One region of the Akkermansia sp. N21169 genome, then DNA from elsewhere that is predicted to be linked to it. Evidence: riboswitches for the same ligand, from Rfam matches in the RefSeq annotation. Region 1 holds a riboswitch; each other region holds the start of a gene.
What was found. Region 1 has a riboswitch for cobalamin ahead of QET40_RS11135 (sirohydrochlorin cobaltochelatase). Riboswitches for the same ligand answer to the same signal wherever they lie in the genome.
Positions count from the first base shown of each region.

Region 1 (5,185 bases):
AGAAGAACGCATCCACAGCTACCGTGAATTTGCCGACCATGTCCTTCCGCGCATCTCCGACGGCGGGTATAACACCATCCAGCTGATGGCTATCCAGGAACACCCGTATTACGGTTCCTTCGGCTACCATGTCTCCTCCTTTTTCGCACCTTCTTCCAGATTCGGTACACCGGACGATCTCAAGTACCTCATCGACAAGGCACACGGCCTTGGCATTGCCGTCCTCCTCGACATTGTTCACTCCCACGCCGTCAAGAATGAGGCCGAAGGGCTCAGCAACTTCGACGGTTCCGGCGGACAATATTTCCTCTCCGGTCAACGCGGACACCACCCTGACTGGGACTCGTGCTGTTTCGATTACGGACGCAACGAAGTCATTCAGTTCCTCCTCTCCAATGCACGGTGGTGGCTGGATGAATTCCACTTCGACGGATTCCGTTTCGACGGAATCACCTCCATGCTCTACTTCCACCGAGGACATGAACCATTCGACAACCTAGGAGCCTACTTCGGCCCCTCCGTCGACCACGATGCCGTAGCCTACCTTCAACTCGCCAACACCCTCATCCAGTCCGTCAAGCCGGGAGCAATCGTCATCGCGGAAGACATGTCCGGCATGCCCGGACTCTGCCGCCCCATCGACGAAGGAGGCATCGGCTTCACCCATCGCCTCGCCATGGGCATCCCCGACTACTGGATCAAACTCATCAAAGAAAAGAAGGATGAAGAGTGGCGCATGGGCGATATGTGGTACACCCTCTCCAACCGCCGCCATGGCGAACCTCATATCGCCTACTGCGAAAGCCATGACCAGGCCCTTGTCGGCGACAAGACCCTTGCCTTCCGCCTCATGGATGCCGACATGTACTGGTCCATGAGCAAAGATCAGAAAAGCATCGTCGTCGACCGCGGCATCGCCCTGCACAAAATGATCCGCCTCGTTTCCCTCGCCGCCGGCGGTGAAGGCTGGCTCACCTTCATGGGCAATGAATTCGGCCACCCGGAATGGATCGACTTCCCTCGGGAAGGCAACAACTGGTCCTACCAATACTGCCGCCGCCAATGGACGCTTGTCGACAATCCCTCTCTGAAATTCGACTTCCTCCGGGAATTCGATAAAGCCATGGTGCATATGGCGGAACAGAGTCGCCTGCTGACCGTTTCCAACGCCTACCCTCTCAACATCGACGAAACCAACCAAGTGCTCGCCTTCCGCCGGGGCAAATTGATCTTCATCTTCAACTGGTCCGGCGACAAGGCCCTGCCCGACTATCTCCTGCCCGTTGATGAAGAAGGAGAATGGCGCATCATCCTTGACACCGATGATCTCCGCTTTGGCGGATTCGGGCGTCAGGATAACGCCATCCACCACTTCACCGCCAACGGTAAGCTCTCTCTCTACCTCCTTCCGCGCACCGCCATCGTCCTCCAGCGAACGGGAAGGTAAAAACATCTTTGCTCCGAATCATCACCAACCGTCTCAAATGGTTTTCATCATTTGAGACGGCTTTGTTTTTCCTGTAAAGAAGAAAATACCATCCAACACAGTTGACTTGGAGGCATGATTTCTCTATCACTTTCGCCAAGCAACGGGGAATTCCGTGAGAACCGGAAACAGTCGCGCTGCGGTATCGGGTTACGACTCTTCAAGGCGGTCACACGCTTAAGCCAGTCCCGCAAGGGGTGAAGGCGAAGAGAAGAAATGAAGCCCGGAGTCCGAATATCCGTTATGACCACATAGACTATTCAACGCATGATTGATCCAAACACTCTTCTGAAGAAGGGCTTACCTCCTTGTTTCGCCCTGTCGCCGTCACCCTGGGCACAGACTCTACCGCCATCGCTGACGAACCTTGCCGTTGTTGGTTAAGGGCTTTTGCAACCGACATTTTTTTGCTGGGTCTTCACCTCATGATTGAGGGGTTGCCTTGTCTGATTTCTTTATTCGTAAAACACCCGTTCTTTGAATCCCATTTTACCATGATCCTCCGCTTCTTCAAAACCCTTTGCATCCTCGCCACCGCCAGCCTTGGTACTTCCATGCTCCCCGCCCAGACTCCAATCGACCGGGACGGTCTCCTCATCGTCGCCTTCGGAACAAGCCATCAAAAAGCTTTGACGTCCTACACCAGTACGGAGAAAACACTCACAACCTGTTTCCCGGCAGATAAAACATCCTGGGCTTACACCTCCGACATCATCCGCCACAAGATCGCCAAAGAAGGCCGCCCTGTTCCGTCTATCCAGGAAAGCCTTAAAATGCTCTCGGACAAAGGCGTCAAAACCCTCTGCGTCCAGTCGCTCCACATGGCAGCCGGAGAAGAATTCTCCCAAATGGAACGCACGATTCAGCGTTATCTGGAGCACAATCCCGGGGCATTTGAAAAAGTTTTGATCGGTCGCCCCCTGCTGGAAAGCAACCGCGATATGCAGGAAGTGGTCACCGCCATCCTCACGGAGTTCCCTCAGGAACGCAAGGCAGACGAAGCCATTGTTCTGATGGGGCACGGTCAGAAGGAAGGCCGCGCCGACCTCGTGTTCGCTGCCGTGCAAACCGAGCTTCACCGGAAGGATCCCAAGGCATTCCTGGCCACAGTCGAAGGAACAACGGGGTTCGATTCCATCCTTGCCGAACTGAAGAAGCTCCAGAAACAGGGGCTCAAAACCGTATGGCTGGCACCTTTCATGATCGTTGCTGGCGACCACGCCACGAATGACCTCGCCGGAGACGAAGAAGACTCCTGGGCAAGCGTCCTGAAGAAGGAGGGCTTCGAAGTCAAATTGAACCTCAAGGGACTGGGCGAACTGCAAGGCATCCGTAATGTCTTCCTGCGCCACGCCCGCGAAACGACGGACAACATCCTGGTCGTCAAAAAAGGAATGAAAGAATAAACATCTATGCAACTCGGCACATTTTACGGCGTGGGCATCGGCCCCGGAAACCCAGAGTACCTGACGCTTCGCGCCGCAAGGGTTCTCGCGGAAGTAGACATCATCTTCACAGTAACGGGGCCCAACACGGAAACCAGCATTTCGTCCTCCGTTGTCGAATCGCTGGGAGCCATCAAGGGCACCATCGTCCCCCTGCTCTTCTCCATGTCGCGCGACAAGACGGATCGCGAGCTTCACATCGCTGCCAACGCCATGATTATTGCCCAACAGCTGGAGGAAGGCAAAAACTGTGCCTTTGCCACGCTGGGCGACGCCATGACCTACAGCACATTCGGATATATCCTCAAGTTGTTGCAGACACAAATGCCCGGATTGAAGACGGAGGTCGTACCGGGCATTACCTCGTATTGCACGCTCTCTTCACTCTCCCAAACGGTGCTTGTGGAGAATGGTGAAAGCCTGCGCGTCATCCCGGCATTCCGTGCGGAAATGGTCGATCAGCTCGACTTCCCGCCCAATTCAACCACGGTGCTGATGAAAACCTACCGGAGCCGCAATGCTCTCATCCGCAGGGTACTCAATGAACCCGGCACCCGGATCGTCTATGGCGAACGCCTTGGCATGCCCGGACAATTCATCTCCCACAATGGTGAAGAAATCCTGGAACGTCCCGAAGAATACCTCTCCCTGATGATGGTGAAAAAGGCATGAAAAAAGCCTCTCATCTACCCCCCTGGAAACGTCCGTGGCAGTGGTTCTGGCTCGTGCTGGCACTGGCTTCTTCGCTGATTCTGATCCAGACGATGCCGCCCGGCAACAACATGAGGGGAGATGAAATGGACATGCCTTCGCCTGCCGCAGCATCCACAGCGGATTCTCCCAACGTCACCCCCAAAAGGCATGGAAAGGCGGCCTCCAATACCATCGCCACCCCTGCCTCCCCAAAAGCTGAAGGCAGTGAAGGCGGCATGATGAAGAAGCGGCACAGCACCTCTACTACCAACAAAGGATGGTGGAGCAAGGTCGAGCGCAAAGCCTCCGTTATTGGCAAGCTCCTGTTGATGGTGTCTATCGCCGCCATGGTCGGCAGCATTGCGGAAGCACGCAAGTGGCATTTGATTTTCGGCTACATCCTCGGGAGATTCTCGCGCCTGATGCGCCTGCCCGCCATCGTCAGCATCGCCATGCCCACCGCCCTGTATTCCAACACGGCAGCCAACAGCATGCTCGTCAGCAGCCATGCCGAAGGCAAAATCGAACACTCGACGCTGATAGCCGGCGGCATGGCCAACAGCTACCTCTCCTACCTGTCGCACTCCCTGCGCGTTATGTACCCGGTTCTCGGAGCCGTGGGCATCCCCGGCGCACTTTATTTTGGCGGGCAATTCAGCTTCGGCTTCCTCTTCATTCTGGGGGTTCTTCTCTGGCACAGACGCAGGATGGCCGGGAAATCGAATACGGATTCCGATGAAGTAGGCACCACGGATAGCCCCTACGAAGCCCCTCTTTCCTGGGGACAAACCGGGATCAAGACCATCCAGCGCGTCTGTACCCTCCTGTTCCGCATGATGATTCTGACGGTGCCCTTGATGCTCCTGGTAGAATGGATGATGAAAAAAGGCCTGTTCGACTTCTGGGAACAACTCGTGCCTGACTGGGTCAATCGCATCTTCCCGCCCGAATTGATGAGCATCGTCGCCACGCAAATGGGCGGACTCGTCCAGGCCGCCGCCGTCGCCGCCAACCTGCGCGACCACGGAGCCGTAACCAACGCCCAAATCCTGCTGGCCATGTTCGTAGGCAGTGCCATCGGCAACCCCTTCCGCGCCTTGCGCCGCAATCTCCCCTCCGCGCTGGGCATCTTCCCGGCCAGGGAAGCCGTAACGATTGTCGTAGGCATGCAGCTTTCCCGCATCATCGGCGTCATCATCCTCATTGTGGTGACAGCTCTGTTCATCCATTACACCCATTAGTCCATTTCACATACCATGCCTGATTCTCCCCAAGACTACCCGCCCCTGCGTTGGAACCTCAGTGCCACGGAAATCGAAGAGGAAAGTTTCCGCACGATTGAAAGCGAATGCCCGGAAGCGGTCTCCATGCCCCAGCCTCAATGGCGCGTTGCACGCCGCTTGATCCACACGACGGCGGATATGGAGATCATCCGCACGCTGGCATTCCGCCACGCCCCCATCGAATGTGCGCTGGAGGCACTCAAACGCCGTGCCCCCATATTTTGCGACACCAACATGATCCGCGCCGGTATCTCGGTTGATCGCCTCCGACGCCTCAA
Region 1 is NZ_JARWNC010000041.1:117,568-122,752, forward strand. Features, by position in the region: gene QET40_RS11130 (alpha amylase C-terminal domain-containing protein) at 1-1,447, shown strand, start outside; cobalamin riboswitch at 1,546-1,747, shown strand; gene QET40_RS11135 (sirohydrochlorin cobaltochelatase) at 1,981-2,892, shown strand; gene cobI (precorrin-2 C(20)-methyltransferase) at 2,899-3,603, shown strand; gene QET40_RS11145 (hypothetical protein) at 3,600-4,865, shown strand; gene QET40_RS11150 (precorrin-8X methylmutase) at 4,881-5,185, shown strand, end outside.

Region 2 (5,185 bases), on a different contig from region 1:
ACGGTATCGCCACGATTTTCAGCCATGTTGATAGTTGTTCGGATGTCGTAGTCGAAAACACCCTTGGAATCGGTCGTGCCTCCCAGGAGATTGATGGCATCCTGGCCGTCGCCGGATCCTCCCAGTTCGACAATGCCGTCAATTTGGGCACCGGCGTGGAGTGTCAGGATATCCGCCAGGTTGTAGATGTTCAGTTGTCTGCTGGCTGCGTCGATTATCTGGCCCGATGAAGCGAAATTTTGCTGGTAACAACCGCTGAACAAGGCATAAACTTTGTCGGAGCCCTCTGCTCCCGTGGCGGAGATTTGGGCATGTTCGCCAATTTCCGTGGTAATACCAAGCCCCATAATTGCGAAGGAATAATCCCCTCCTGTTGTAGCCCGGACGGTCCCGTCAAGTTTCCCAGTTGTAAGGCGCCCATGGGAATATATGGCATATGCGGCGGCTTTGTCCGAGGAGGAAGCCGTGATGGAACCGTTGATTCCGAGATTTCCCATGGTGACGCTGCTTTCGGAATATATGGCTCCGGAGATGCCGGAGACTGCCGATGTAGAAATGTTGCCATTGACGGATCCAATTTCCAGTGTCGCGATAGTATTGACAGCCATGGATCCGCCGTCTTTACCCGTGAAGAAGGCAAAAGCATCCGCTCCCGCACTTTCAACGGTCAGACTGGAGCCTTCCCCGAAGTCTCCGGTGATAATACCCCATTGAGCGGCAAGACCAACGGCGGAAAGGCGCTTGGATATATCTTCGCTCTTGGACTGTACATGAATATGGCCGTCCATATTGCCCAGTTTGTTGACGGTAATGATACCGGGCATATCGCCAACGGTGATGTCCCCCAAGACCAGGAAACCATAGGAAGCGCTTAGAGCGCAGGCTTCAAACCCCCCGGTTTGTACGGAAATGTTGGATGTCGATGCGATGGATCCGATGACAAGATTACTGCGGATGGTCGAGTCATTGCTCAATGCCGTCAAGGCATAGGCAACATTGCCGGTTTCCGATGTGACGGAGATATTTCCTGCAATGGCGTTCTTGATAGTTAAACCGGTTTTGGCATACATGCCGTATGAGGAGAAATTGCCCGTGACGTCAATGTTGCCCGTACTTCCGATGGAATCGAGGGTGATATCTCCCGTTTTAGCCCACAGCCCGTAAACTGTCGTGCCATGGCCCAGCACTTTGACGGTACCGTCGATGGAGCCGGTAATACCTATGCTGCCGTTTTCGGTGGAGATACCGTAGAGGCGGCCCGCCTTTTCCGGTTGGGGGGTGGCAACGATGATTTTCCCGCTAGCCTGGATGCCTCCCAGGGCGATATCTCCGGATTTGGCGTAAATTCCATAGCCGTACGCGGAGGCACCGGTAGTTTCGTTGTTGACGCTTGCGGTGATGGCTCCGGCTATAGAATCCCGGATGGAGATCCCGCCCGAGGTTGTAGCGATGGCATAAGCGTAGTTCCCGGATACTGAAGCACTGATCGATGCACTGGACGTGATGGTATCAATACTGATGGCACTGGAGGCACTGATCCCATAGGCATAATGTGCGGACGATGTTGCCGAAATGGTCGAACTGATCGTACCGATGGGTTGGGTATACCCGTAAGCTGTTATTGGAGAGGAATAATTTCCTGCTCCATCAACTACTAGCGGGGAGGTGATATCTTCTGCATGGGCAGACACGACCATGCCGGAAGCGGCAAGGGACAGGGCTAGTCCGCAGAGGATAGTTCTGGCACTGCGGCGGGAATGACTGGGCATTCCGGAGGAGCAGGCCGGTTCGTTCCCGAATGGGTACGAAGATGCGTCGTTGCCTTTCAGGGAAGGTAACCCGTCATGATGAGCTTCAAGCAAGTGAAGCGCTGGAGTATAATTCATGGTTTGGTCTAGACTGCCGGAAAACCCGCCGGCGGTTAGTAATAACTCTCAGGCTGGCGATCTGGCTTCATGAATTCCTTGGCATGGAACCCACATACAGTGGCGGTACCGCTCCGGATTTACACCGGATTCCCCATCTATTCCCTGTCCGTGCGACGGACTTCCCAGAGAGGAATGTCATGATAACGGATTTGACATCCGTTACAATCCTAAAGTAGAGAATGTATTATATTGCTGATTGTGAGTGATATGCGGGAATATGAATCATGCTGGACTATTTCCGGGAAATAGAATGGTAATTTCCGTGATATCCTGTGATTAAACCATGCGCAGGCTTCATCTGGCGGATGTCAAATACGCCCTCCAATCCAGCTGCCGTCAATTCCTGGAGAGGAATTGAAACCGGGAAATTTCTTCCAGAGACATGATATGCTCAATGCCACAGGCAACTTCATCCGCACGCGCTTCTTCCATGTCCATCTTGCTCATAAGAAATTCTTTCACCATGTTGTGGCAAGAGATGACGCGATCGGCTTGTTTCCGGCCTTCCCGGGTGAGCGTGATGGGGCAGTATTGTTCGTATGCCACCAGTCCCCGTTCTTTTAGTTGTTTCATGGCAAGCGAAACAGAAGGTTTTGTAACGGTCAACGCGTCGGATATATCTCCTACCGTGGCACATCCTTTTTCCAGCTCAATGTGGCGGATTGCTTCCAGATAGTCTTCCAGGCTGTTGCTCAGTTCCAGTGTGGAGATTTTTTTGCGCATGAGAACAAGTGTTAGGTTTATCTAACAACACTAGGGATCGAGACACTCGAAGTCAATTTTTTCTTCTGAAATCCATCTGAATATCGATGGAAACCGATCTTTCAAATGTCTTAAATTAGATTGAACTAATTTTTATTTCTGGAGAATTTTACTGCATGGATTACATATAAATATTTAATAATAATGGTATTATGTATTTGAAAAGAGAAGGGCGATCAAGGGTGTTTCAGAGGGGGGGCGAGGAAAAGAGTTGACTAAATGTTAGTCAAAGCTAACTTTGCTGTGTTGCGTGACTCCTTCTCATGCGAAATCCGGGAAATTGCTGCTTTCGGTCTGATGCGGTGGAACCGGGTCAGCCATCCAAAGGGTGGATCGTGAGGAGGAGGAGCATAAGCGGCAAATACTATCAAAGAAACAGCACGAACTATGAAGACTAGCTACCTGATACCCGCCCTGATGACCTGTTCCGGCCTTTGCATGGTCGGCTTGGCATCGGCAGCCGTTTCCGACGTCGCTCCGGTAGTGGAGGCCCCCACCGAAGGCAAAGGCTCCATTCTGAATGACATTGATTTGTTCGGAGATGAATATGGCGATGAGAGTACGCCCATACCCAATGATGCATTGACCAGGGCATTGACGGATTTGCACAAGAGCGCCTACGAGAAGGCTAGGTTGCAATTTGTGCTGGAGCAGGCATTTCTGTATACCCGGGGGCAGCATTCAGCACCGGAAACCGCATCTTCCCAGAGCTGGTATAAGTTGCACGCACAAGCCGGTTTGCAATTAATTTCTTCCGACCGTCACCAGGGCACGTGGATCAAGAGCGAGCTTTCCGGTTCCGTGGCTATGAACCGTCACACGCATCGTACGACTCTTGACGATTCGTGGGGAGCAAGTGGTCCTGCCAATTGCGACGTTTTCGAGGACGGGTATTTTTACATTCCCGAACTTCTTCTCACCCAAGGGTTTCTGGATGGACGTCTCGTCATTATGGGAGGTATTGTCAATCAAACGAATTACTTTGACGCCAATACCTATGCCAACAGTACGTTCGGACAGTTCGGCGGGGCGCCTTTCGTGAATAACCAGGTGCTGCCTTTGGGGGATTCCAATTTCGGTTTTGTGACGCAATACCAGTTTAACGAGAATTGGTTTGTCCAAATTGGCGGCAACATGATGGATAATGAACCGCAACGCAATCCCTTCCACAATACACGGGGCGATTGTTTCAATGTGATTGGTGAAATTGGCTGGACGCATGAGAAGGCCTTAGGCATTGGAACGGGAACCTACCGTTTGCAACCGTTCATGTTCCATGCGGATGGCGAGAATCACGGAGGCGTCGCTTTGAACCTGGAACAGGATCTCGGTGACAGCCCTTTTGCTCTATTTGCTCGTGCCGGATGGTGCAGTGCGGAAGTTGGCAATGTCTGCGGTGCGGAAGTCCAGGCCTCGGCCGGGGTGATTTTCAAGAAGCCGTTGGAGGTGATGACGGGGTTGAAGGAAGCCGACGGCAACTTCCTGGGAGTCGGTTTCTCCGTGAGCAAGCCGGATGGCGATACGCTGGCGGAAGAACATTCTGCACATGACCGTGAAATGATTCTGGAATGTACGTATAGTTTCTCTATCACACCCTATTGCCTGATTCAGCCCGCTTTCCAGTATGTGAAGAATCCTTCCGGTCGCGATGATGTGGATTCGGCCAGCATCTTCTCCATCCAATGTGTGGTGACGATGTAAGTACGAATGTGTCTGCATATGACCGTTTCATCTTCCTTGTCGTGCATGTATAGAGAAGTTCATCCTTCTATTCCGCATCGGCATTGAAGGGGTCTTGATGACCCAGCAACGCCGCTTTCTCAATTAAGCAGGGGGGAGCGGCGTTGTTTTTTGTTTATCGCAAAGGAAGAGAGAGGCGTTTGAAACGTCTGTGTTCCTGAACGGGTTGGGTTTTCTTGTCGGGCGAAGATACCGTAGTTTTTCCCGGGGTAGAAGCAGTGACGGATTGGTTCTGTACGGTTTCCGAGCGGGCGGTGTTTGCCTGGCAAGCCCCTGTTAACAGGCAGCCGAGGCTCAATATAAGGCAAATGTATCGATTCATGATTTGTTGTAGGCGACTGGTTGTAGCCGCTGATCGTTAGATTAGCATGTATGTCCATTCGTTGAAAGGTTTTTGGATTGACTAACAACAAGTTAGGCAAACTTAACGCACGGAATGGAGTTATGGTGAACAGTTTAGGAAACGGTGAATTTATGACAAACGGCAATGACATCGGAGTTCCCTGCATGGGATTGGATTGTACCGGTGATGAAATCCAGAGAAAAAAAAGAGCTCCGGAATTTGAACTCCGAAGCCTTTGAAAACACGGGAGAAACAGTGTCCTTTTCTGGAACTTACTTCTTGGTGTTTTTAGTAATGGTTTCCTTGTAATCAAGCGCCTCTTTTTCGACATCCTGATGGATGAAGACGGGAGTCCCGAGGGAGGTCTCCTTATACAAGATTTTTGCCGTGGACGGCTGGAGGCGGATGCAAC
Region 2 is NZ_JARWNC010000032.1:43,053-48,237, reverse strand. Features, by position in the region: gene QET40_RS03685 (autotransporter outer membrane beta-barrel domain-containing protein) at 1-1,886, opposite strand, end outside; cobalamin riboswitch at 1,920-2,070, opposite strand; gene QET40_RS03680 (metal-dependent transcriptional regulator) at 2,265-2,651, opposite strand; gene QET40_RS03675 (carbohydrate porin) at 3,078-4,391, shown strand; gene QET40_RS03670 (hypothetical protein) at 4,546-4,752, opposite strand; gene QET40_RS03665 (L,D-transpeptidase) at 5,046-5,185, opposite strand, start outside.
Region 2: it holds a riboswitch for cobalamin, as region 1 does, so the genes downstream of both, QET40_RS03685 (autotransporter outer membrane beta-barrel domain-containing protein) here and QET40_RS11135 (sirohydrochlorin cobaltochelatase) in region 1, are expected to answer to the same signal.

Region 3 (5,185 bases), on a different contig from region 1:
TCTTGTTTCATGATGGTGATTGTTTTTGGGTTAGGGGTAAGGGGGAATTGGATCGGAGGAGGGATTCAGTCCAAGGTATCGGCAGTGTCCGATGCATGCCTGGCCAGGATTTCTTCGTCGCAGTAGGGGCAGTATTCGTGTTCCCCTTGCAGGTATCCGTGGCGGGAGCATACCGAGAAGAGGGGGGTAACCGTCAGGTAGGGGAGGCGGAAGTTGGTGAGTACTTTGCGAACGAGGTCTCGGCAGGCTTCGGGGGAGCTGATTCCTTCATTCATGTACATATGAAAGACGGTGCCTCCCGTGTAGCAGCATTGGAGGTCATCCTGGAGGGTGAGGGCCTGGAAGAGGTCGGACGTGAAATTGGCGGGAAGTTGGGAACTGTTCGAGTAGTACCGTTTCCCGACGGGGCCTTGCTGGATAATATCCGGATAGCGCTTGGCATCTTCGCGGGCGAAGCGGTGCGTGGTGCCTTCGGCCGGGGTTGCTTCCAGGTTGTAGAGGTTGCCGGTTTCCTCTTGGAAGAGGCGTATTTTATCCCGCATGAATTCCAGGATTTCCCGGGCCATGGCAATGCCTTGGCCGGTGCTGATGTCCATGGTATCGTTGGAGAAATTCCTCAGGAGTTCATTCATTCCGTTGACGCCGATGGTGGAGAAATGGTTGCGGAATCCGGGCAGATAGCGCCGGGTATAGGGATAGAGTCCGCGGTCATAGAGTTCCTGAATGAATGTGCGTTTTTTTTCCAGAGTGGATTTGGCCAGTTCCATGAGCCGGGAAAGGTGTTTGAAGAGGTTTTCCCTGTTTTGCTTGTAGAGGTAGCCGAGGCGGGCCAGGTTGATAGTGACGACGCCGATGGAGCCCGTCATTTCCGCAGAGCCGAACAGGCCTCCTCCGCGCTTGAGCAGTTCTCTCAGGTCGAGCTGCAGGCGGCAGCACATGGATCTTACGGCATCGGGTTTGTAGGCGCGTTCATCGGGAATTTTATTGCCGTTTTCGTCACGGGTATATTGACTGCCGATGAAGTTCTGGAAATAGGAAGAACCTATCTTGGCGGCATTTTCGAAGAGTAGGGGGACATTGGGGTTGTCCCAGTCGAAATCTTCCGTGATGTTGACGGTAGGGATGGGAAAGGTGAACGGTTGTCCGGTGCTGTCCCCTTCCGTGAGGACTTCGTAGAAAGCTTTGTTAATCAGGTCCATTTCAGGCTGGAAATGTTTGAACGTCATCTTCTCCGGAGATTCAGCCCCTCGTTCCCGGGCAAGAGCGTCAAGCCGGGGATCGTTGATTCCTTCAAGCAGGTGTTTACCTCCGCTGAAGGGGACTTGTTCGCGCAAGTCACGGGGTACCGTCCAGTCGATGGTTACATTGGTGAAGGGAGACTGTCCCCAGCGAGATGGCACGTTCAGGTTGTAAACGAATCCCCGTATGGCTTTTTTCAAGACCTGGAACGAGGGTTGATCTTTGAAGACATAGGGAGCCAGGAAGGTATCGAAGGAGCTGAAAGCCTGGGCTCCCGCCCATTCGCTTTGGAGGATTCCCAGGAAGTTTGCCATTTGTCCGAGAGCTTCCTTCAGATGTTTCGGGGGGCGGCTGTTCACTCGTGAACGGACGCCGTTGAACCCTTCGTTGAGAAGATTCCGCAGGCTCCAGCCGGCACAATAGCCTGTCAAACAATCCAGATCGTGGATATGGTAGTCACCGTTGCGATGGGCTGCTCCTTCCTCTTCCGAGTACACTTGGTCGAGCCAGTAATTGGCAATGACCTTGCCGGCGGTATTGTTGATCAGGCCGGCATTGGAATAGGTCGTGTTGGAGTTGGCCGCGATGCGCCAGTCCGTCCGTCCGATGTATTCTTCAACGGTTTGTTTGCAATCGACATAAGTATTGCCGTGGTAAATGCCTCCTATTTGTTCTCGCTGCATCTTGTGCAGGAAACGGTAGGTGATAAAAGAACGAGCCGTCTCGAAACATCCGCACTTGAACAAGGTTCGTTCGATCAGATCCTGGACTTCTTCTACGGTCACGGATTCACGGGAACCCAGCGATGCGAGGACTCGGACATAGACGAAATCGTCATATTTTGTCCCGGAACTGTGGAAGGCTTTCCGGATTGCTTCCTCGATCTTGTATCCTTGGAAGCTCTCGGATTTACCGTTTCTTTTGATGATTGTGGAGACCATGCGGCGCAGATATTTGAAGGTGGCGTAAGAGACGCATCGCGCGGCATGTACACACGACATCCCCGGGAAGGGGATGGGGCGGGTACAAAAGAAAACAAATACAAAAAAGAATTGCGGAGGTGGGGATAGCTTGGAGGATCCATTCAGATTGCCTTTGCCGACCGGTTGCCGGAATTCCGATTCGTACGCGCATCCTTTCGCGAGATGGTGATACTATGGTTGCCCAGGTCGTCTTCTGGCTTCCGGTTCTTGACCATGTTTTTCGGGATGAACTTCCCACTTCCTCTCGGGAGCAGTGTCCACTCCGGGATCAACCGGTTACAGCGGCGCGTCCGCGACGGATTTTCACCGTCTTCCGTTACCTGTGCTGGAGCGGTTTCTACATCAATCAAGCGCGAGGATGCAAGAGAATTTTCTCATTTTGTATGTAAATATTATCATGCATACAATATATTGTAGTTTATAGAGAAAACCTGACTTGAATTGTGTGAGGCGCATTTGGCGGTTTTATCGAAGTATGAACAACCGGATAATTCGGGCGTAGGATAGGGATGAAAATTCACTTCAAATGGGTCAACGCTTGTTCGGTACAGCAGAGTCCTCTTTCGATGGCGTCTTGAAAAAGAGAAGGGAAGGCTCCGTGTCCTCAATTGTTTTTATTATTTTTTGGATTTCGACGGTTTTGTCGAATTGCTTCTTCTGAGCATATTGGGCTTGTTGCTGGAGAATTGTTTTCAAATAAGCCTTCTTGATTTGTTCTCCCTGTTGCTCTTTCTGAATTGTGTAGGCCGTGGCAAGGCGGAGAACTTCCCGGGGAAGCTTTTCTTCCTTGACCGGAGAATCAGGAGATTTGACGATATTCTGGATCAGTGTAACGGTGGCGAAGTCCTGTTTCTTGACGTACTTTTGCTGAATTTTCTGGAGAGAAGCGATGTATTTGTTTCTCAGGATGTCACTGCGCGAATGGAACATTTTTGAGAACTCCGGCATGAGCGGCATGTCGGCGAAGAGAGAACCTGGCGGAACGGCATCGTTGTAGAAATTGACGTTGTTGATTTTTATCGTGCCGCTCATGGTATGGACTTTTCCGAATGCTTGACCGAACTGGGCGCCAGTAAGGGCCGGATGTTTCGGGTTCCAGTTTGTGATGGAACCAGCCATGGAACCGTTGACGTAGATGGAAAGAGTATGTGCGGACAAATCGGAAACGATGCAGAATTTGATCCATTTGTCCGACTGAAGATCCTGACTGGTCAAACCAGTATCGATGAATTTGACATTTCCGGTTTCTTCTCCTCCAAAGGACACGGCGCCATTGATCATATTGTAGAAATAAAGTTTCCCTTGGTCGTTGAATTGCAATTGGAGAGAATGAGTATCGGAACTGTAGTAATTATTATTGGAATACAAGCTCAGAAGCGTTTTCCCATTCGAGTTGGCACAGGAGAGGCTTTTTACGTCGAAGCTGACAGTAAAATTAGCGGGGAAGTCGGTCAATTTTGTATGAAACGGTATAGTGCCGGCGCCAAAACTAGCATAATCGTCACCGGGTTTGTATGTGAAGGTCATATCCCATCCAGTTGCGTTAATGTGTGCTCCTTCCGGTGTGTATTTCCATGAATAAACGGTTACCGCAGCATCGGATATCGCTATGGCAAAGAGTAAAATAAAGATGATGAAAAATCGTTTCGCTAAATCAATCATAGGATTAAACATGTGTTCATATTTTAACTTGCCTTAAGAAAATTCTTATTCCTCGTTCGTATCCGTAAAGAGTTCGGAAGGGGATGTTTGATTGACGAATTTGATTGCTTTTTGAATTTCGATAATTTTTTCCAATTGTTGTTTTTTAGCACATTGGGCTTGAATCTGTTGAAGTTTTTTCAAATATGAATGCTTAATCTGTTCTTTAATTTGATGTTTCTGATTAGTATATTCTTTGACAAAATGTAATATGTTTTTTGGAAGTTCATCTATTTGAGGAGGAACATTTGGTTCTTTGAGTATTTTCTGGATGAGGGAAACTGATGCGAAATCCTTATTTTTTACATAATTCTGCTGGAGTTTTTTTAAGGAGGCAACATACTTGTTTTCCAGTTTACTCATTTCTATAGAGTACAAATTTTCGAATTGATCAAAAAAAGGCATGGTATTATTCGAGTATTCCAACAGATATTTGATACTTTGTCCTTTCCGAGCATTGATTGACGCTATTTCTTTTTCTGTCAGGCTTCGATTCCATGTTGCCATATCATCCAGTCCGTTATTGGCAATGAATGCGACGTTTGCATCAATGTTATGGTTGGAATTTCGGAAATGAAAATTGGGAGAAAATTCCCGGAACCACTCGTCTTTTCCGGGTTTGATGTCGGCTTGTGGAGGCAATTGGGCATTACCCATATGCTTTCCATTGATGTAGAGAGCCAAAATTGTTTTCTTTCTCGTGATAATGACGTTGTTCCACGCTGGTTTATTTTCAGTTGGTTCTGCCCATATGTCACTAACGTCAACGTCCAAAGCCAATGTTCGGGATCTTGCTGTTTCCACAGCATAATAAAGTTGGACACGGTTGTTGTTGGCAAGCCATATGGACCAGCCTCCTGCTCCTCCATAAGATGCGGATGCTCCTAAAGTTGCCCCGCAGGATACAATACAGCTTCCGGTGCGTGCCGATTGGTTACCACTGACGCTGAACCATGCTGATAACGTCCAGTCTCCAGTACCGGGATAAAGTGTTGTATCCGTTCTTCCAGTGTTTGATCTTAAGATGTCTCCCTTTCCCATGCCTTGTCCGAATTTTCCGGGATGATTTCCGATACGGGCTGTGAACAAATCGGGCATGTCTTTGTTTGTGAGTGTATTTTTGAAATTGCCTTCAAATTCATAATACGAAGTCAACCCATTTTGAATTCCTGCCATGGACGGTAGAGTGAATACGGCAACTCCATAAAAGAGAATATTGGTAAGAGGTAGTTTCATAATGGGAAAACAATTTGAGGCAACCG
Region 3 is NZ_JARWNC010000037.1:119,812-124,996, reverse strand. Features, by position in the region: partial or broken gene QET40_RS06240 (ribonucleoside triphosphate reductase) at 1-2,180, opposite strand, end outside; cobalamin riboswitch at 2,411-2,537, opposite strand; gene QET40_RS06235 (LamG-like jellyroll fold domain-containing protein) at 2,754-3,749, opposite strand; gene QET40_RS06230 (LamG domain-containing protein) at 3,930-5,159, opposite strand.
Region 3: it holds a riboswitch for cobalamin, as region 1 does, so the genes downstream of both, QET40_RS06240 (ribonucleoside triphosphate reductase) here and QET40_RS11135 (sirohydrochlorin cobaltochelatase) in region 1, are expected to answer to the same signal.

Region 4 (5,185 bases), on a different contig from region 1:
TTCGGTTCGCATCCAGAATATATCCTCCCGTTCCGGGAGGAATGCGCCACTGGTATCTATCCACGTATCCGGCATTGAAATCCGCGTAAAATCCCGGATGAGCCGGGGCTAGAAGACCGGCAGCCTTGAAAGGAGCCCACGGAACGGCACGGGGCAATTCCATCTCCAAAATGTCATCCCCGTACACGCGGATACCGGCCAATTGTTTCTTGACCTCATTGGAATAGAGGGAATCCTTGACAGCCGGACTCGTCCTCAGGCAAAGGTACAGGATAAAGTCCATCGCCTTGATCGGAGAACCGTCCGAATAGGCAGCCTCAGGAGCCAGATGAAAGTAGATCTTCCTGCCATCGCCGGACACGGCCCAACGATCCGCCAGACCTGGAATAATCTCTTCGGTCTGGGGATGGATGGCAACCAGTTTCATATCTACCTGACCGTACATCGAATAGCCGAAGAAACTAGTACTCTCCGGGCCAAAAGGGCGAAACGTGGAAGGGAACATCACTCCTCCCCAAATATCGATTTCACCGCCTTTCATGGCTCTCGGATCACCAATATCCGGCTGGTCCATACCATCCTGCCAAACGAGTCCTCCCGGCAGTGACGAAGAGGGGAGTATCTGTAAAAAATCACCCGACAGGGTCCGCTTTTTCAACAAATCAAGTTCCCCCGGATCCCCTCCTTCCCTCTTCAATCGTTCAACTTCCGAAGCAAGCCAATGGGCAACCTCCCGATTCCAACGCCCGACAAATCCTTCAAAATACGCGGGCATGCCATCGCGTCCCGAAGCCATGCTCATCTTCCCCGTATCCAGTCCTTCCCTTACATCGCGCGACAACCACCATACTCCTGCCAGGAATACGGCGGCAAATGCCGCAGCCATGATTGACAACCACTTGAGCATCGGGAGATATCATGCGGGAAAAACCGCCGTTCATCCATCAGAAAAAAGAATCCATCCCCGCAGAAGAATCTTCCGTCCGGTCTTCGCCTACCGAACATGAGGATTCCCGACAGGGATGGACCTTTTCAGCAATTCAACAACAATATGAAGAAACGATCTTTAGAACTCAAGGGTAACACCGCCGAACACCCCGATTCCACGGGCCTGCAAGGCACCGAAGTTGTAGTCGTTCGTCACGATGTATTTCTCGTTGAGAAGGTTTTCCACACGGAAATGCAGAGTCATGTTGTCCGTCACTTTATAACGGACAAACCAACGTAGCGTTACATAATCATCCAGATACTTGCCGCCCGATGTCGATGTATCGCAACGGTTGCTGGCGGACAAAATACCAAGACCGGTAGTCAGGCGTTCCAGAGGTGAAACATGGATTTCACCGCTGACCGTATTGCGAGCCGTCCCGAGAAGCTGTTTGCCATCATTATCCTTGGGCATCACGTAGGTGTAGCCAAGGGTGTAGCCGGGTTTCCAGGCGCAGCTGAATTCCCCGCGCAGGGAAGTTTCCACCCCAGTCATCGTGCCATGACTTGTATTTTCCCATGTGGAGAAGCCGGTAGAATAGTCGCCGGGAGTCGTATAACCCGTTTTGGAATTGATCATGTCATTAATACGCGTCCAGAAACCGGTAACCGTCAGGTAATGGTTCTTGACGAGACGCTGTTCAATGCCCAGATCGCCGCCAAGGGAACGGGAAATTTTCAAATCAGGGTTGCCGATATACGGCCAGCCTCCTATATTGCAATTCGCGTAGCGTTCCCATTCGGAAGGAGCGCGGAAACCGGAACCAACGGAACCGAAAATTCGAGTCGGAGAATCTTCACGGCCGTTTACTTTCCATGATCCGGCAAAACGCCATGTAGCATTGTTGTTCCAGATGGTGCTGTGTTCCAAACGGCCGACGGCACTGAAATCCAGATAACGGGTCGGAGACCACATCTGTTCGGCAAACCAGGCGAGATTGCTCTCCATTTCGTCGATATCGACGTAATTATTCAAACAGCTGTAATCCGTACGATCCCAGGCCATGCCAAGGATTGTTTTCCATTCCCTATTCCACGTCAATGCATTACGCCATTCCATCTGAAACTTGCTGTGATCCGTCCAGGAGTTTCCGTCGATCAGGTTATCCTTAAAATGACGGTCATAGTACCCCATCATGAAGGTAGTCGACCAGATCTTGTTGATGTTGGAATCCAACGTTGCAGTCAACAAGTTGCTGCGCATATCGAAACGGTCGCGCTCAACAGTCGAACCTGTTGCTCCATAGACTAAACTCGGATTGTCCAATTGCGAATCCATCCGGCGGTAGGTCAAGCTCAACTTGTTGTCCTTGTTAATATCATAGGTCAGGCGCAGAGCTTCCTGCCATTGGCGAAAATCACCGTAATTATTGGCTTGTCCCGGATTGGGGTAGGCATAAGGACCGGAAGCCCCCAAATAATGAAGATCGTTTTCGGTCGTTTCAAAACCGACTCCTACAAAATAGCCCAGTTTTTTGATTTTGCCCTGAGACGTCACCGTTCCCGTATAGGAACCAAAAGAACCAGCCTCGTTGAAAATGGAAAGGGAGGGTTTGCCCGATCCTTCCGGTGTAGAAAGAGCCAAAACGCCGGCATACGAGTTGTTGCCGTAGACGGCCCCTTGAGGTCCTTTGACAAGTTCCGCGCCACCCAAGTCAAAGAGGCTACCCTGGCCATAAAGTTGTCCCGGGCCGGAACCAAGACTGTCGTACGACATGGCATTACGCACATCGGATACGCGCATGCCGTCGATCATCAAAGATGTACCGCCAGCCAAATTAACGCCGCGAACAGTCATGTATCCCATGGAGCCGCGCTGGCCGATACTACCGTCTTCCAGCATATACACGCCAGGAGTACGGGCAAGGGCGCCGGAAAGAGTTTCAATCCCGCGTTCTTCGAAAGCCTTCGGATCAATAATACTCACAGAGACGCCGGAAGACGTGTATGGCACTCCTACATAATGGGAGGAAACAGTCATTTCCGGTAAGACAGCGACAGTCTGGGCAGGTACAGTTTTCTGCTCCTGAGCACCGGCTGGCTGGGTTGCCGACTGATTGTCAGCATTCGCTCCGAGAGAGACTTGGCCTGAAGCCACAAGGGCCAGACCGACAGCAATAGCACCCATTTCGAGTGCTTTTCTATAGCATATCATAGTTGTAACGCCTTAAAACCGGTACTTCGCCGGTCAAATAGGACAACTCCCATGGCTGGTTTTCTGGCTTACGGAAGCATGCTTCCGTTTACAGTTGCGGTACAGCTCCGGATTTTCACCGGTATTCCCCATCTATTGCCTGCCCGTGCCACGGGCTTCCATAGAAGTCTGTGATCCGCTCTATGGCGAATCCATGCCCGCAATCAACACAATTTTATTCCTAAGGTCAACACCAAATTGAAAATTGAACATAGAAGTCTGTGATCCGCTCTATGGCGAATCCATGCCCGCAATCAACACAATTTTATTCCTAAGGTCAACACCAAATTGAAAATTGAAGAGAGTGTTACTTTACAACATTTGCCGGCACATAATGAGACTTGGGTTCCGACACACCGAATTGCCACCGGACACTCTGCGGCTGGGAAGAAGAGAAGGTTTTCCAGGATACGAACACGGTCACGGTATCGACACGGAACGGACGGTTCGCTTTCCAGGAATACATTTTCCGGACGGGATCATAGGAAGCGGGAACTTTACCCAATCCATTGATCATCATCACAATAGAGTCCGGATTTACATCCCGTTCATTACTCAAATCAATCGATATGACGGGAGCTAGATCCGCAATCACGGCATTGGCAGTAGGCTGAACAGTTTGCATAGGAGGAGGAAGCAATGAGGAAGACATGGAGGCAACCGATATGCTTCCTGCCCCGGAATCGGATACCCCCGAAGCCCCCGATTCTCCCAAAGGATGGAACGTCACGGCATTGGCAAAAATCCTCGGATTGTTGCCAAATACGACGTAACGGGGAATCTGCCAATTGTCCGTTTCATGCAAGGTCTTCCTCTGGACGACTGTCACAGCGCCCACGTAACCGTATGTCGGCAGTTTTTCGATCATTTCCGGCGTATGATACCCTCCGGGATAACAGTAGAATTCAATCGGTACATTAAAATTGGCCTGCAGCCACTCCCGAGACTTGCCGATTTCCCGGTCGATCAGAGTGGAATAGGCTTCCTGCCCCTTACGCTGGACTCGCTTCCATGCCGAGGGGTAGAGATGGCTTGTGGAATGGCTTCCGAGAGTAGCCCCGGCACGCACCATTTCCTTAACCTGTTCAATACTCAACGACGCCCCCCGGCCAGTCAAATAATTGGTATAGGGAAACACCGTGAACGGAAATTCCATTTCCTTCAACACCGGAAAGGCGTCCGTATAGAGGCTTTTCCAGCCATCGTCGACCGTGATCATCACACAATACTCCGGAAGGCGACGGTCGCCATTCTTCCATTCCCTGAATTCTTTCAGGGTAATAACGGGCATGCCTGCATCCTTCAATGCCTGCATCTGACGACGGAAAACAGAGGTACGAATACGCATCTCCGTCACAGGTTTTTCCTCGCTAAAATCATGATAGCACAGGATGGCAACCTGAGTCTTGTTCTGATCCACCGGGATTTGGGATGCCTTGGGTATAACGGGCACTTGGACGGCCTGAGTATTGGCTGGAGCCAGCTCCTCGGGGGATACCGGCACCGCAGTCGGGATATTCTCCTCCGCTACGGGTTCCGCAGTCGGAATATTTTCCGAGGCCGGCACAACGGCTGCCCCTCTACCCTCGCCCCGGGACGGAGCAAGAGACGGAACACCGATGAAAACCCCGGGATCCAGAGGAGGTGGTTCAGAAACAGCTCCCGGACATGAATCGACCGCCAGGACAGTACAAACCATACCCAGTGACAACAACCATCCGCGAACGCTTCGTATCATACGGATGAACTACTATGCCTCCTGTCCGCGATCAATGCTTAATTGCGTGCATGCCAACCGTTGCCAATGGCATTCGGACACCGGCATCACTTGCTGTCGAATTTCAGGATTACGCGGTGAGGACGCCATGCGTCGACTATCTCATTTTCCAATTCCTCCCATGTTCTGCCATCGAGAAGCAACTCAACCGGATTCCCCTTTCCATCGCGCTGGATCTGCTGGAGGTAACGACGCAGATTTTTCATTTCTCCTCCGCCACGATCCAT
Region 4 is NZ_JARWNC010000038.1:7,720-12,904, reverse strand. Features, by position in the region: gene QET40_RS06560 (ABC transporter substrate-binding protein) at 1-886, opposite strand, end outside; gene QET40_RS06555 (TonB-dependent receptor) at 1,067-3,142, opposite strand; cobalamin riboswitch at 3,178-3,310, opposite strand; gene QET40_RS06550 (polysaccharide deacetylase family protein) at 3,489-4,919, opposite strand; gene QET40_RS06545 (hypothetical protein) at 5,006-5,185, opposite strand, start outside.
Region 4: it holds a riboswitch for cobalamin, as region 1 does, so the genes downstream of both, QET40_RS06555 (TonB-dependent receptor) here and QET40_RS11135 (sirohydrochlorin cobaltochelatase) in region 1, are expected to answer to the same signal.